2 regions of the Enterobacter sp. JBIWA008 genome follow, and region 1 is predicted to be linked to the other one. Evidence: predicted binding sites of a transcription regulator. Region 1 holds the regulator's gene; the other holds the start of a gene.
What was found. Region 1 encodes PurR, which represses purine synthesis genes. Its sites were predicted from a motif close to CANGCAAACGTTTGCNTG; they were not measured.
Positions count from the first base shown of each region.

Region 2: purH (bifunctional phosphoribosylaminoimidazolecarboxamide formyltransferase/IMP cyclohydrolase) is a predicted target of PurR. The motif match lies at 3,132-3,149, and genes of this name have one in related genera.

Region 1 is NZ_CP074149.1:2,146,924-2,154,497, reverse strand. Features, by position in the region: gene KGP24_RS10525 (MFS transporter) at 1-1,026, opposite strand, end outside; gene KGP24_RS10520 (YnhF family membrane protein) at 1,190-1,279, opposite strand; gene purR (HTH-type transcriptional repressor PurR) at 1,577-2,602, shown strand; gene punR (DNA-binding transcriptional activator PunR) at 2,620-3,531, opposite strand; gene punC (purine nucleoside transporter PunC) at 3,646-4,845, shown strand; gene cfa (cyclopropane fatty acyl phospholipid synthase) at 5,144-6,292, shown strand; gene KGP24_RS10495 (riboflavin synthase subunit alpha) at 6,324-6,968, opposite strand; gene mdtK (MdtK family multidrug efflux MATE transporter) at 7,194-7,574, shown strand, end outside.
Region 2 is NZ_CP074149.1:283,657-291,230, reverse strand. Features, by position in the region: rRNA gene KGP24_RS01400 (23S ribosomal RNA) at 1-800, opposite strand, end outside; tRNA gene KGP24_RS01395 (tRNA-Glu) at 992-1,067, opposite strand; rRNA gene KGP24_RS01390 (16S ribosomal RNA) at 1,153-2,694, opposite strand; gene purH (bifunctional phosphoribosylaminoimidazolecarboxamide formyltransferase/IMP cyclohydrolase) at 3,257-4,846, shown strand; gene purD (phosphoribosylamine--glycine ligase) at 4,862-6,154, shown strand; gene KGP24_RS01375 (DUF1481 domain-containing protein) at 6,197-6,889, opposite strand; gene hupA (nucleoid-associated protein HU-alpha) at 6,901-7,173, opposite strand; gene KGP24_RS01365 (YjaG family protein) at 7,360-7,574, opposite strand, start outside.

The sequences.
Region 1 (7,574 bases):
CGCGCCCAGCGCATTGCCCAGGTTAAACGCACCGATATTCACGGAAGATGAAAGTCCCGGCGCTTCATGCGCGACGCGCATTACGCGCATCTGTAGCGGCGGCACCACGGCAAAGGTGGCGGCTCCCCAGACGACCATCGCAATCGCGGCCCCGAACTCATTACGCGCCAGCCACGGAATTGCAACCATGATGACAATCAGCAGGGTTAAGAAGCCCTTCAGCGTCCCGCTCACGGAACGGTCGGCAAATTTCCCGCCGAGATAGTTGCCGATCGAGAAGCCCACGCCAATCAGCACCAGCATCGCGGTAACGAAGAGAGGCGTTGCGTGGGTGATATCGTGCAGCACCGGTGAAATATAGGTGTAGAGGGTAAACATCGCCCCTGCCCCCAGCACGGTCGTGAGCAGCGCAGAGAGCACCTGCGGGCGCATCAGCACCGCCAGCTCTTTACGCACTTCCGGACGTTCTCCGGAGCTGCCTTTCGGCAGGGAGAAGAACAGCGCCACCATTGCAATCACGCCCAGCCCGGCAGTCGCCAGGAAAGACATACGCCATCCGATCGATTCTCCCAGCCAGGTTGCCGCAGGCACCCCGCCGATATTAGCAATCGTCAGCCCCATGAACATGGTTGCCACGGCGCTCGCCTGCTTATGTTTTGGCACCACGCTTGCAGCAACAACCGACCCCAGCCCAAAGAACGCGCCGTGGTTAAGGCTGGTCAGAACGCGCGACAGCATTAATGTGGTGTAGTCCGGCGAAATGGCCGAAAGCACGTTGCCCAGGGTGAAAATCGCCATCAGGAAAATCAGCGCATTGCGGCGCGCGCGGTGCGAAAGCAGAAGGGTCATCAGCGGTGCCCCGATCATCACGCCGATGGCGTAGGCGCTGATTAACATCCCTGCCGCAGGGATCGAGACATCTACGCCCCGGGCAATAACGGGCAGTAACCCCATCGGGGAGAATTCAGTGGTGCCAATCCCAAAAGCGCCAATCGCCAGGGCCAGCAGGGGAAAATTGATTTTCATGCGTCAACTCCGGATGCCGTGTCATGTGGTGACACAGAACAAAGAAGCGGAAAGCATGACATCAATCACAAAAAATGAGAAGTTAACAAAATGGCAAAAGATTTTTGCCAGAGAAGTAACAATCCGGGGAGTCGGGAGGGAGAAGGCTCTCCCTCCGCGTAAATCAATGCAGCGCAGCCGTCAGACCGGCCGCGACAATCAGAGCCAGCACAACAACGGTGGTGAACAGCGAAAACTTAAGATCGGAACTCATCAATTTTTCTCCTTTTAATCCCCCCACGAAAAGTGAGCTTGCTCATTTTTGCACAGATTACGTCAAAAATCTTCCTGGATTTATACTGATAACCACTTTACCTCTTCCCCTTTTCATCAAGATAGGACAAAATTCCACGCTAAATTTATTAGCGTACCGGCCATTGACCCCCTCCTGACGTCCCGTGTCGTTTTCCCGGCGTGCCGCAATTCAACATTGCGAGATAAGGGTGAGAGAAGGCAAACGTTTACCTTCAAGTTTTTCAGGAGTTTAGGATATGGTCTGGAGTGACATTTAATGGCAACAATTAAAGACGTAGCAAAACGCGCAAACGTTTCCACTACAACCGTATCACATGTAATTAACAAAACCCGCTTTGTGGCGGAAGAGACGCGCAACGCCGTCTGGGCAGCGATTAAAGAGCTGCACTATTCGCCAAGTGCGGTTGCACGTAGCCTCAAGGTTAATCACACCAAGTCCATTGGATTGCTGGCAACCAGCAGTGAAGCGGCCTATTTTGCCGAGATTATTGAAGCAGTTGAAAAAAACTGCTTCCAGAAAGGCTATACCCTGATTCTGGGCAACGCGTGGAACAGCATTGAAAAACAGCGTGCCTACCTGTCGATGATGGCGCAAAAGCGCGTTGATGGCCTGCTGGTGATGTGTTCCGAGTACCCGGAATCCGTGCTGTCGATGCTTGAAGAGTATCGCCATATTCCGATGGTGGTGATGGACTGGGGCGAAGCGCGCGCAGACTTCACCGATTCCGTTATCGATAACGCCTTTGAAGGCGGCTATATGGCCGGACGTTATCTGATCGAACGCGGTCACCGCGAGATTGGCGTGATCCCCGGTCCGCTGGAGCGCAACACCGGCGCGGGCCGTCTGGCCGGTTTTATGAAAGCGATGGAAGAAGCGCTGATCAACGTGCCGGAAAACTGGATTGTGCAGGGCGACTTTGAGCCGGAGTCGGGCTACCGCGCGATGCAGCAGATCGTCTCCCAGCCACACCGTCCGACCGCCGTGTTCTGCGGAGGCGACATCATGGCCATGGGCGCGCTCTGCGCCGCCGACGAGCTGGGCCTGCGCGTACCGCAGGATATTTCCGTGATCGGGTATGACAACGTGCGTAACGCGCGTTTCTTCACGCCAGCGTTGACGACCATTCACCAGCCGAAAGATTCGCTGGGGGAAACGGCCTTCAATATGCTGTTGGACAGAATCGTCAACAAACGCGAAGAGTCGCAGTCCATTGAAGTTCACCCGCGCCTGATTGAACGCCGTTCCGTTGCGGATGGTCCGTTCCGCGACTACCGTCGTTAATCCCTTTACGGGGCCAGCTATGCTGGCTCCCGTAACCATTCCCGGTTCAGCGTTTCGCTGTCCCCCAGATAATCAAGCAGCCAGGCCATCGCGGGCGAGACATCATTTTGTTGCCAGGTCAGGCAGCAGGCCGCGTCCGGGAACGGATTCTCCAGCGTCAGCTCAACCCACTCTCCGGTATCGATGCGCGGACGCGCGAAATGAACGGGCACCATCGCGACGCAAAGTCCGGCGCTGAGGCACGTCGCCGACGATTCCCAGTCAGGGGCAACCACCCTCCGCTGGTTGTCCAGAAGCCAGGTGATACGCTTGGGCAATGAACGAGACGTATCCTCCAGCACCAGCGACGGCCAGTTGCGCAGCGTATCATCGCTCAGCGGCCCTTCCATCGCCGCCAGCGGATGATCGCTTGCCACCACGCATTTCCAGCTCAGCATCCCCATATCACGAAAGGCGTAACGTCCCCCGACCGGGATCGCCTGCGTAGCCCCAATCGCCATCTCTGCCCTGCCGTCCGCCAGCGCATCCCAGACGCCGTTAAACACCTCCTGCGAGACCCGCAGCTCGACGTCAGAGAAATGACGGTAGAAATCGACGATCATCTGCCGGGTGCGTTCCGGCTTAACGATATTATCCACCGCGATGGAAAGATGTCCCCGCCAGCCGTTAGCGATCTGCTGACACTGTTCGCGGGTGATCTGCATTTTTTTGATAACAGAACGCCCTTCCTTTAAAAACCACGCGCCTGCGGGCGTTAATTCCACATCACGATGCCGTCGTTCAAACAGCGGAACCGCCAGCCACTCCTCCAGCTGGCGCACCGTGTAGCTGATTGCCGAAGGGACGCGGTGCAGCTCCTGCGCCGCACCGCTGAAGCTGCCGTTACGCGCAACAGCATCGACCACTTCAAGAGAATAATCTGACCACATTTTCTGCCTGCAAAATTTTTGAATGCACCAGCCAAATATTAGCGTTTCACAAGCGGCTTTGCACTCCCTACACTCAGCGCCAATGTATACCTGCCTCCTCAGGAGAATAAAATAATGCAACCCAGGATCGGTTTTTTAGTCTGGCTCGGCGGCTTAAGCGTGCTGGGCTTTTTGGCCACCGATATGTACCTGCCGGCGTTTGCCGCCATGCAGGAAGATTTACAAACGCCTGCTGCCGCCATCAGCGCCAGCCTGAGTTTGTTCCTCGCCGGTTTTGCTTTCGCACAGCTGCTCTGGGGACCGCTCTCGGATCGCTTTGGTCGTAAACCGGTACTGTTGCTGGGTCTGGCCATTTTTGCCGTGGGCTGCCTGGGGATGCTATGGGTACGCGATGCCACCTGGCTGCTGGTGCTGCGGTTTATTCAGGCCGTGGGCGTCTGTGCCGCGGCCGTGACCTGGCAGGCGCTGGTCACCGACTATTACCCGGCTAACCGCACAAACCGTATTTTCGCCACCATTATGCCGCTGGTGGGTCTTTCACCTGCCCTTGCCCCACTGCTGGGCAGCTGGATCCTCGCGCATTTCGACTGGCAGGCCATCTTCGCCACGCTGTTTGCCATTACCCTGGTACTGATGCTGCCGGCGTTCGCCCTCAGGCCCGCGCATAAAAAAGAAGCGCACGCTGACGCGACGCCGATTACCTTCACTTCCCTGCTCAGCACCAAAGCGTATCGCGGTAATGTCCTGATCTATGCCGCCTGCTCGGCAAGCTTCTTCGCGTGGCTCACCGGTTCGCCGTTCATTCTGCACGATATGGGCTACAGCCCTGCAGCCATCGGCCTGAGCTATGTTCCGCAGACTATCGCGTTTCTGGTGGGCGGGTACGGCTGTCGCGCGGCGCTGCAAAAATGGGAAGGTCAGCAGATGCTGCCGTGGCTGCTGGTGCTGTATGCGCTGAGCGTCATCGGGACCTGGGCCGTTGGCTTTATTCCGGGTGCCGGTCTGGCTGAAATTTTGATCCCATTCTGCGTGATGGCCGTCGCGAACGGGGCGATTTACCCGATTGTCGTAGCCCAGGCGCTGCGTCCGTTCCCGCAGGCGACAGGCCGCGCCGCCGCGCTGCAGAACACCCTGCAGCTGGGGCTGTGTTTCCTGGCAAGTCTGGTGGTCTCCGCGCTCATTGCCACGCCGCTCCTGACCACCACCAGCGTGATGCTGGTAACCGTTGCGCTGGCGGTGATGGGCTATCGCATGCAGGCAGCCGCGCAGCGTGAGCAGGACAACCGCACTCAGGTTGAAACATCACATGCCTGATCGCGCCGGAAATCATGTTAATTTTCAGTGATTAGGTTGCTAAGAATTTTCTATTGAATCACCAAATTTTGAGGCCTATACTAAATTTGGTTCGATTAAATACGATAAATATTAAGTGTTAACGGGAGCCGGAGCGCTCCCGTTTTACCATGGAAGGCATTTCGGCAAGGGTTATCTCCCTTCCTCTGTTCTACGTCGGATACTAGCCTCGCGGTATTTACCGTGAGATTTCTCACAAACCAAAAAAAGCGTCTACGCTGTTTTAAGGTTCTGATCACAGTAGGGTGATGGAGAAGCTATGAGTTCATCGTGTATAGAAGAAGTCAGCGTTCCGGACGACAACTGGTCCCGGATCGTCAGTGAACTGTTAGGTCGAGCAGGCATCACTATTAATGGATCATCGCCATCCGATCCTCAGGTTAAACATCCCGACTTTTTTAAACGCGTGTTGCGGGAGGGTTCGTTAGGCCTGGGAGAAAGTTATATGGACGGCTGGTGGGAGTGTGAACGTCTGGATACCTTTTTCGCCAGCGTGCTGCGTGCCGGTCTTGAAAATCAACTCCCTCGCAATCTGAAAGACACCCTGCGCGTCGCCTCTGCCCGACTGTTCAATCTGCAAAGTAAAAAACGCGCGTGGATTGTTGGCAAAGAACACTACGATCTTGGCAATGACCTGTTCAGCCGTATGCTGGACCCTTTCATGCAGTACTCCTGCGCCTACTGGAAAGAGGCGTCGACCCTTGAAGATGCCCAGCAGGCCAAGCTGCGTCTGATTAGCGAGAAGCTGCAGCTGCAGCCCGGTATGCGCGTGCTGGATATTGGCTGCGGCTGGGGTGGGCTGGCGTATTTTATGGCGAAGCACTATGGCGTCAGCGTTGTCGGCGTGACGATTTCAGCGGAACAGCAAAAAATGGCGCGAGAGCGCTGCCAGGGTCTCGATGTGGATATCCGGCTGCAGGATTACCGTGACCTGAACGAACAGTTTGACCGGATCGTTTCCGTCGGCATGTTCGAGCACGTCGGGCCGAAAAACTACGATACCTATTTTGAGGTGGTGGATCGTAATCTGAAACCGGACGGCATCTTCCTGCTCCACACTATCGGCTCTAAGCGGACCGACAATAACGTCGACCCATGGATCAACAAATACATCTTTCCGAATGGCTGCTTACCGTCCGTTCGCCAGATTGCCAACGCCAGCGAATCCCATTTCGTGATGGAAGACTGGCATAACTTTGGCGCGGATTACGACACTACGTTGATGGCATGGCACGCGCGTTTTCAGGAAACCTGGCCAGAAATTGCGGACAACTATTCTGAACGATTCAAGCGGATGTTTAGCTATTATTTAAATGCCTGCGCGGGAGCGTTTCGCGCGCGGGATATTCAGCTCTGGCAGGTGGTATTCAGCCGTGGGATTGAACACGGATTACGTGTCGCACGCTAAAAAAATAACCCCGGATACCCGGGGTTATTTTTTATTCTTCTTCCGCGGCGGTCTTTATTATTGCGGCTTCTTTTGCTGCCAGCACGCGCTCAACGGTATCCACTACCGCCTGGGTTTGCGGATCGATTTCGATATTCACGCGATGCCCCAGTTTTTTGGCGCCCAGCGTTGTGCGCTGCAGCGTCTCGGGAATTAAATGCACGCAAAAGCGCGTCGGCGTCACTTCTCCGACGGTCAGACTAATCCCGTCAATGCCAATAAATCCTTTATAGAGGATGTATTTCATTAATGAAGGATCCTGCATTTTAAACCAGATTTGACGGTTATTTTCCGAGGTCACGATTTTTGCCACTTCAGCGGTGGTCATGATGTGCCCGGACATCAGGTGGCCGCCAATCTCATCGCTGAACTTCGCCGCGCGCTCAACGTTGACGGTATCCCCCACCACCAGTTCACCCAGGTTGGTGATACGCAGCGTCTCTTTCATTAAATCAAAGCTAATCTGGTTACCGTTAATTTCGGTAACGGTCAGGCAGCAGCCGTTATGTGCAATCGACGCGCCGGTCTCTATGCCGTCGAGCATATATTCCGGCAGCTCAACCACGTGAGTACGGAAATTGGGTTTTTCATCAATGGACACCACTTTGGCGGTGCCCTGCACAATACCAGTAAACATGCTTACAACTCCTGTTTTTTCCAGACGGTGGCGACACCGTTTAATCCCACCACAATAACAGTTGGAAAAACAGGTTGCCAGCGGGGCGCATTTTCTGGCGATTTTTTCACTAGATAAATAGCTAAAGCTCGCTACAATAGCTGGCACCCCCCTGCATTTTCTTCTTGCTGCCAGTTACGGCGGCTTTTTTAGTCTCTCAAATAACAACAAAATAAAGGTGTTCACGTGCAGAAGTACATGAATGAAGCGCGCCAGCTATTGGCACTGGCTATACCAGTGATCGTCGCGCAAGTGGCCCAGACCGCAATGGGATTTGTGGATACGGTAATGGCAGGTGGCTACAGCGCCACCGATATGGCGGCCGTTGCTATCGGCACGTCAATCTGGCTTCCGGCCATCCTGTTCGGCCACGGTCTGCTGCTCGCGCTCACGCCGGTTATCGCTCAGCTGAACGGCTCGGGTCGTCGCGATCGCATTGCGCATCAGGTCCGTCAGGGTTTCTGGCTGGCAGGGTTTGTCTCCCTGCTGATCATGGTCGTGCTCTGGAACGCGGGTCATATTATTCGGGCGATGCATAACATTGACCCGGCGCTGGCTGATAAAGCC
Region 2 (7,574 bases), 1.9 Mb from region 1:
TCTCCCGGTTTGATTGGCCTTTCACCCCCAGCCACAAGTCATCCGCTAATTTTTCAACATTAGTCGGTTCGGTCCTCCAGTTAGTGTTACCCAACCTTCAACCTGCCCATGGCTAGATCACCGGGTTTCGGGTCTATACCCTGCAACTTAACGCCCAGTTAAGACTCGGTTTCCCTTCGGCTCCCCTATACGGTTAACCTTGCTACAGAATATAAGTCGCTGACCCATTATACAAAAGGTACGCAGTCACACCACAAAGGTGCTCCCACTGCTTGTACGTACACGGTTTCAGGTTCTTTTTCACTCCCCTCGCCGGGGTTCTTTTCGCCTTTCCCTCACGGTACTGGTTCACTATCGGTCAGTCAGGAGTATTTAGCCTTGGAGGATGGTCCCCCCATATTCAGACAGGATACCACGTGTCCCGCCCTACTCTTCGAGTTCACAACCTGTGTGCTTTCGTGTACGGGACTGTCACCCTGTACCGTGCGACTTTCCAGACGCTTCCACTAACACACAAGCTGATTCAGACTCTGGGCTGCTCCCCGTTCGCTCGCCGCTACTGGGGGAATCTCGGTTGATTTCTTTTCCTCGGGGTACTTAGATGTTTCAGTTCCCCCGGTTCGCCTCGTTAACCTATGTATTCAGTTAACGATAGTGCAACGAATTGCACTGGGTTTCCCCATTCGGACATCGCCGGGTCAAAGGTTCATATCACCTCGCCGGCGCTTTTCGCAGATTAGCACGTCCTTCATCGCCTCTGACTGCCAGGGCATCCACCGTGTACGCTTAGTCGCTTAACCTCACAACCCGAAGATGTTTCTTTCGATTCATCATCGACTTGCGAAAATTTGAGAGACTCGAACACACATAACATGTGTGTCGTTTCAATTTTCAGCTTGATCCAGATTTTTAAAGAGCAAATATCTCAAACATGACTCGCAAGTCAGTTTTGAGATATGAGGCAGGTGACTTTCACTCACGAACCAGCAAGTGGCGTCCCCTAGGGGATTCGAACCCCTGTTACCGCCGTGAAAGGGCGGTGTCCTGGGCCTCTAGACGAAGGGGACACTGAAGTCTCAATCGCAAGACGCCTTGCTATTTACTTTTCATCAGACAATCTGTGTGAGCACTACAAAGGCAGGTTCTTTAAGGTAAGGAGGTGATCCAACCGCAGGTTCCCCTACGGTTACCTTGTTACGACTTCACCCCAGTCATGAATCACAAAGTGGTAAGCGCCCTCCCGAAGGTTAAGCTACCTACTTCTTTTGCAACCCACTCCCATGGTGTGACGGGCGGTGTGTACAAGGCCCGGGAACGTATTCACCGTAGCATTCTGATCTACGATTACTAGCGATTCCGACTTCATGGAGTCGAGTTGCAGACTCCAATCCGGACTACGACGCACTTTATGAGGTCCGCTTGCTCTCGCGAGGTCGCTTCTCTTTGTATGCGCCATTGTAGCACGTGTGTAGCCCTACTCGTAAGGGCCATGATGACTTGACGTCATCCCCACCTTCCTCCAGTTTATCACTGGCAGTCTCCTTTGAGTTCCCGGCCTAACCGCTGGCAACAAAGGATAAGGGTTGCGCTCGTTGCGGGACTTAACCCAACATTTCACAACACGAGCTGACGACAGCCATGCAGCACCTGTCTCAGAGTTCCCGAAGGCACCAATCCATCTCTGGAAAGTTCTCTGGATGTCAAGAGTAGGTAAGGTTCTTCGCGTTGCATCGAATTAAACCACATGCTCCACCGCTTGTGCGGGCCCCCGTCAATTCATTTGAGTTTTAACCTTGCGGCCGTACTCCCCAGGCGGTCGACTTAACGCGTTAGCTCCGGAAGCCACGCCTCAAGGGCACAACCTCCAAGTCGACATCGTTTACGGCGTGGACTACCAGGGTATCTAATCCTGTTTGCTCCCCACGCTTTCGCACCTGAGCGTCAGTCTTTGTCCAGGGGGCCGCCTTCGCCACCGGTATTCCTCCAGATCTCTACGCATTTCACCGCTACACCTGGAATTCTACCCCCCTCTACAAGACTCTAGCCTGCCAGTTTCGAATGCAGTTCCCAGGTTGAGCCCGGGGATTTCACATCCGACTTGACAGACCGCCTGCGTGCGCTTTACGCCCAGTAATTCCGATTAACGCTTGCACCCTCCGTATTACCGCGGCTGCTGGCACGGAGTTAGCCGGTGCTTCTTCTGCGGGTAACGTCAATTGCTGAGGTTATTAACCTCAACACCTTCCTCCCCGCTGAAAGTACTTTACAACCCGAAGGCCTTCTTCATACACGCGGCATGGCTGCATCAGGCTTGCGCCCATTGTGCAATATTCCCCACTGCTGCCTCCCGTAGGAGTCTGGACCGTGTCTCAGTTCCAGTGTGGCTGGTCATCCTCTCAGACCAGCTAGGGATCGTCGCCTAGGTGAGCCGTTACCCCACCTACTAGCTAATCCCATCTGGGCACATCTGATGGCAAGAGGCCCGAAGGTCCCCCTCTTTGGTCTTGCGACGTTATGCGGTATTAGCTACCGTTTCCAGTAGTTATCCCCCTCCATCAGGCAGTTTCCCAGACATTACTCACCCGTCCGCCGCTCGCCGGCAAAGTAGCAAGCTACTTTCCGCTGCCGCTCGACTTGCATGTGTTAGGCCTGCCGCCAGCGTTCAATCTGAGCCATGATCAAACTCTTCAATTTAAGTTTGATGCTCGTGAATTAAACTTCGTAATGAATTACGTATGTTCACTCAGAGACTTGGTATTCATTTTTCGTCTTGCGACGTTAAGAATCCATGTCACTTTGAGTGCCCACACAGATTGTCTGATAAATTGTTAAAGAGCAGTTGCAACGCGGCTTTCGCTCACCGTTGCGAGGTGGCGTATATTACGCTTTCCTCTTTCAGAGTCAACCCGTTATTTCAGGATTTTTTCTCTTCAACCGAACCGCTTGTTGTGTGAAGTGATTCACATCCGCCGTGTCGATGGAGGCGCATTATAGGGAGTTCTCAGCCGGCCGCAACCGCTAAATGACAGAAAAATGACTGACTGCTGCATTCCACAGCAAAACCCCGCCTTATACCCTTTTACACACAGACTTATCCACAATGATACGAAAAAGTAAAAATGTGCGAGCGTTGCGCAAACGTTTTCGTTAAAATGCTCGCGCTTAACAAGGATGCCCCGTCAGGTGTGTTAGATGAGTTTTTCGCAGGAAAATTCATCTAACGCTCTCTGTAATCGTGAAATCCAGGGGATTTACCATGCAACAACGTCGTCCAGTCCGCCGCGCTCTGCTCAGTGTTTCTGATAAAGCCGGTATCGTCGAATTCGCTCAGGCACTTTCCGCACGCGGTGTGGAGCTGCTTTCTACAGGCGGTACCGCTCGCCTGTTAGCAGATAAAGGTCTGCCGGTAACCGAAGTGTCCGATTACACCGGTTTCCCGGAAATGATGGATGGACGCGTCAAAACCCTGCACCCGAAAGTGCACGGCGGTATTCTTGGCCGTCGCGGTCAGGACGACACCATTATGGAACAACATGACATCGCGCCAATCGACATGGTGGTTGTTAACCTCTACCCGTTTGCCCAGACCGTTGCCCGCGAAGGCTGTTCTCTGGAAGATGCCGTAGAGAATATTGATATCGGCGGCCCAACCATGGTGCGCTCCGCGGCCAAGAACCATAAAGATGTAGCCATCGTCGTAAAGAGCAGCGATTACGAAACCATTATTAATGAGATGGATGCCAACGAAGGGTCACTGACGCTTGAAACGCGTTTCGACCTCGCCATCAAAGCCTTCGAACACACCGCCGCGTACGACAGCATGATCGCCAACTACTTCGGTAGCCTGGTGCCGGCCTACCACGGTGAAAGCAAAGATCCTTCTGGCCGCTTCCCGCGTACCCTGAACCTGAACTTCATTAAGAAGCAGGATATGCGTTACGGCGAGAACAGCCACCAGCAGGCAGCCTTCTATATAGAAGAAGAGGTAAAAGAAGCCTCTGTTGCGACTGCCCAGCAGGTTCAGGGCAAAGCGCTCTCCTATAACAACATTGCCGACACCGACGCCGCGCTGGAGTGCGTGAAAGAGTTCAGCGAGCCGGCCTGCGTTATCGTCAAGCATGCTAACCCATGCGGCGTTGCGGTGAGCACCTCTATTCTGGATGCCTACGATCGCGCCTACAAAACCGACCCGACCTCTGCGTTCGGCGGCATTATCGCCTTCAACCGCGAGCTGGATGCTGAAACAGCTCAGGCCATCATCTCCCGCCAGTTTGTTGAAGTGATCATCGCACCATCCGCATCCGAAGAGGCACTGAAAATCACCGCTGCAAAACAGAACGTACGTGTACTGGTTTGTGGCCAGTGGGCAGAACGCGTGCCGGGCCTGGACTTCAAGCGCGTGAACGGCGGTCTGCTGGTCCAGGACCGCGATCTGGGAATGGTGGCAGAAGCAGACCTGCGCGTGGTGACCAAACGTCAGCCGAGCGAACAGGAACTGCGTGACGCGCTGTTCTGCTGGAAGGTCGCGAAGTTCGTCAAATCCAACGCTATCGTCTACGCGAAAGAGAACATGACCATCGGAATAGGTGCTGGCCAAATGAGCCGCGTCTACTCCGCGAAAATCGCGGGTATTAAAGCAGGCGACGAAGGACTTGAAGTAAAAGGCTCCGCCATGGCTTCTGACGCCTTCTTCCCGTTCCGTGACGGTATCGACGCGGCAGCCGCTGTAGGCATCACCTGCGTGATCCAGCCTGGCGGCTCAATCCGCGATGACGAAGTGATTGCCGCCGCCGACGAACACGGCATCGCGATGATCTTCACCGACATGCGCCACTTCCGCCATTAATTCCCGGAGCTGAAAATGAAAGTATTGGTAATTGGTAACGGCGGACGCGAGCACGCTCTGGCGTGGAAAGCGGCTCAGTCTCCGCTGGTAAAAACGGTCTTCGTGGCACCGGGCAACGCCGGTACCGCCCTGGAGCCGACGCTACAGAACGTCGCCATTGGCGTAACCGATATCCCGGCGCTGCTGAGCTTTGCCCAGAGCGAGAAAATCGACCTGACCATCGTAGGACCGGAAGCGCCGCTGGTAATTGGCGTCGTTGATGCATTCCGCGCGGCGGGCCTGACAATCTTCGGGCCAACGCAAGGTGCCGCGCAGCTGGAAGGCTCTAAAGCCTTCACCAAAGATTTCCTCGCGCGTCATAACATCCCGACGGCGGAATATCAGAACTTCACCGAAGTGGAGCCAGCCCTGGCCTGGTTACGTGAAAAAGGCGCGCCGATTGTTATCAAGGCCGACGGTCTGGCAGCCGGTAAAGGCGTTATCGTCGCGATGACCCTCGCAGAAGCCGAAGCCGCAGTTCAGGATATGCTGGCGGGCAACGCCTTTGGCGATGCGGGCCACCGCATCGTGATCGAAGAGTTCCTCGACGGTGAAGAGGCCAGCTTTATCGTGATGGTCGACGGCGAGCATGTTCTGCCGATGGCCACCAGCCAGGACCACAAGCGCGTGGGTAATGGTGATACCGGCCCAAATACTGGCGGAATGGGCGCTTACTCCCCTGCTCCGGTAGTGACTGACGAAGTACACCAGCGCACCATGGATCGCGTCATCTGGCCTACCGTGAAGGGGATGGCGGCGGAAGGCAATACCTACACCGGTTTCCTCTATGCGGGTCTGATGATCGACAAGCAGGGTAACCCTAAGGTTATCGAGTTCAACTGCCGCTTTGGCGATCCGGAAACGCAGCCCATCATGCTGCGCATGAAATCCGATCTGGTGGATCTGTGTCTGGCAGCCTGCGAAGGCAAGCTCGACGAGAAAACCTCAGAATGGGACGAGCGTGCGTCTCTCGGCGTGGTGATTGCTGCGGGTGGTTACCCGGGCAACTACAACACCGGGGATGAGATCCACGGTCTGCCGCTGGAAGAGATTGACGGGGCGAAGGTATTCCATGCTGGTACGAAGCTGGCTGAAGACGATCGCGTCCTCACCAACGGCGGACGCGTGCTGTGTGCCACCGCGCTGGGTCATACCGTGGCAGAAGCGCAGAAGCGCGCCTATGCGCTGATGGCGGATATTCACTGGAACGGCAGCTTTAGCCGTCAGGATATCGGTTATCGCGCAATTGCGCGTGAGCAGGGCGAGTAATTTCCCCCTCAACCCTCTCCCTCAAGGGAGAGGGGACTTAAATCAAAAACTCTTTTCGGTCGGCTGCCAGGTGCAGAAGTCTTCGTTCGCCACCAGCAGCAGCTGAGAGCCCTCCGGCGCTTCCAGCCACGCCACACTCACTTCCATTGATGAATGACGCTGACGGCGTTGAATATGTTCGGTTGCCCAGGATTCGAGCTCAGGCTTGACCGTTTGCCCTTCGCAGGTTGTCACCGTTCCATCGGCATGCCAGCGCCCCTGGCGCAGCACAACGCGGCCCAGACGAAGCGCGTCGCTGGTCTGGCGTATTTGTTCGGCACGATAGCGGTAGAGGGCGATTTGATCGCTGGAAAGCTGTTGTTTTTGACCGCTGACTTCGCGCTGCATAAAGCTCAGCTCGCCATGGTCGTCAAAACGCACTTTCACGTGTTCGGGGGTCTTGCTGTAGACGTTCAGTTCAATCAGCGACAGGTCATCTCCCTGCCAGCGATATTCTGCAGTCGACGTATTGCCGTTATGCCACGGACTGAAGGCCGAAAGCAGATGCACTTCGCCGCCGGAATCTTTGCGCCAGATCCTGACCGCGCCCTGGTTGTCCGCATAGCCGCTGGCGGTAAACGGCGGCAGGGAGGTGTCATGGCTGCAGGCTGACAGCAGCAGCATGCCTGCCAGCGCGAGCGTTCCACGCCAGAATGACAAAAGGGGCGTTGCCGCCCCTTCGTTAAAACTGTTCACTGCCACGCGTCTTACTTAACTGCGTCTTTCAGTGCTTTACCAGAAACAAATGCCGGCACGTTAGCTGCGGCGATTTTGATTTCTTTACCGGTCTGCGGGTTGCGGCCAGTACGCTCAGCGCGGTGGTTCACTTTGAAGGTACCGAAACCAACCAGTTGTACAGCATCACCTTCTTTCAGAGACTCAGTAATAGCAGCCAGGGTAGATTCCAGAGCAGCTTTAGCCTGCACTTTAGACAGATCAGCCTTGTCCGCAATTACATCAATCAGTTGAGTCTTGTTCATAAGTTATCCTTTCAATGTGTTTATCGCTTGCTAAGCATCGAGTGCGACGAAAATGCCAAAAAAGCACTCTCCTGCATACACGCACCGATAGCCACTTTTTTTCGCCCCCCAAATGTAGACCAGACAAGGGGCGAAAGGGAAGAGTCGAGGAGCGACAAAACGGGCGTTATCTCAAGTTTTATTATCTCATTGGTTAAAAATTATACCAATATTGCTCTCACCAGCCTCTCGTAAGTCCGCGCGCAGCCCTTTTATCAGCTCAATATCGCGTTCTTCACACTCTGCCAGCAGGCGGAAAATTTCCCACTGAATGTCCCATTCTTGCTCAACCGCCGGGTTCGCACGCAGCTCTTCGTCGGTCATCTCGCGACCTTCCTGGGTCATTTCCAGCATCGCGACGG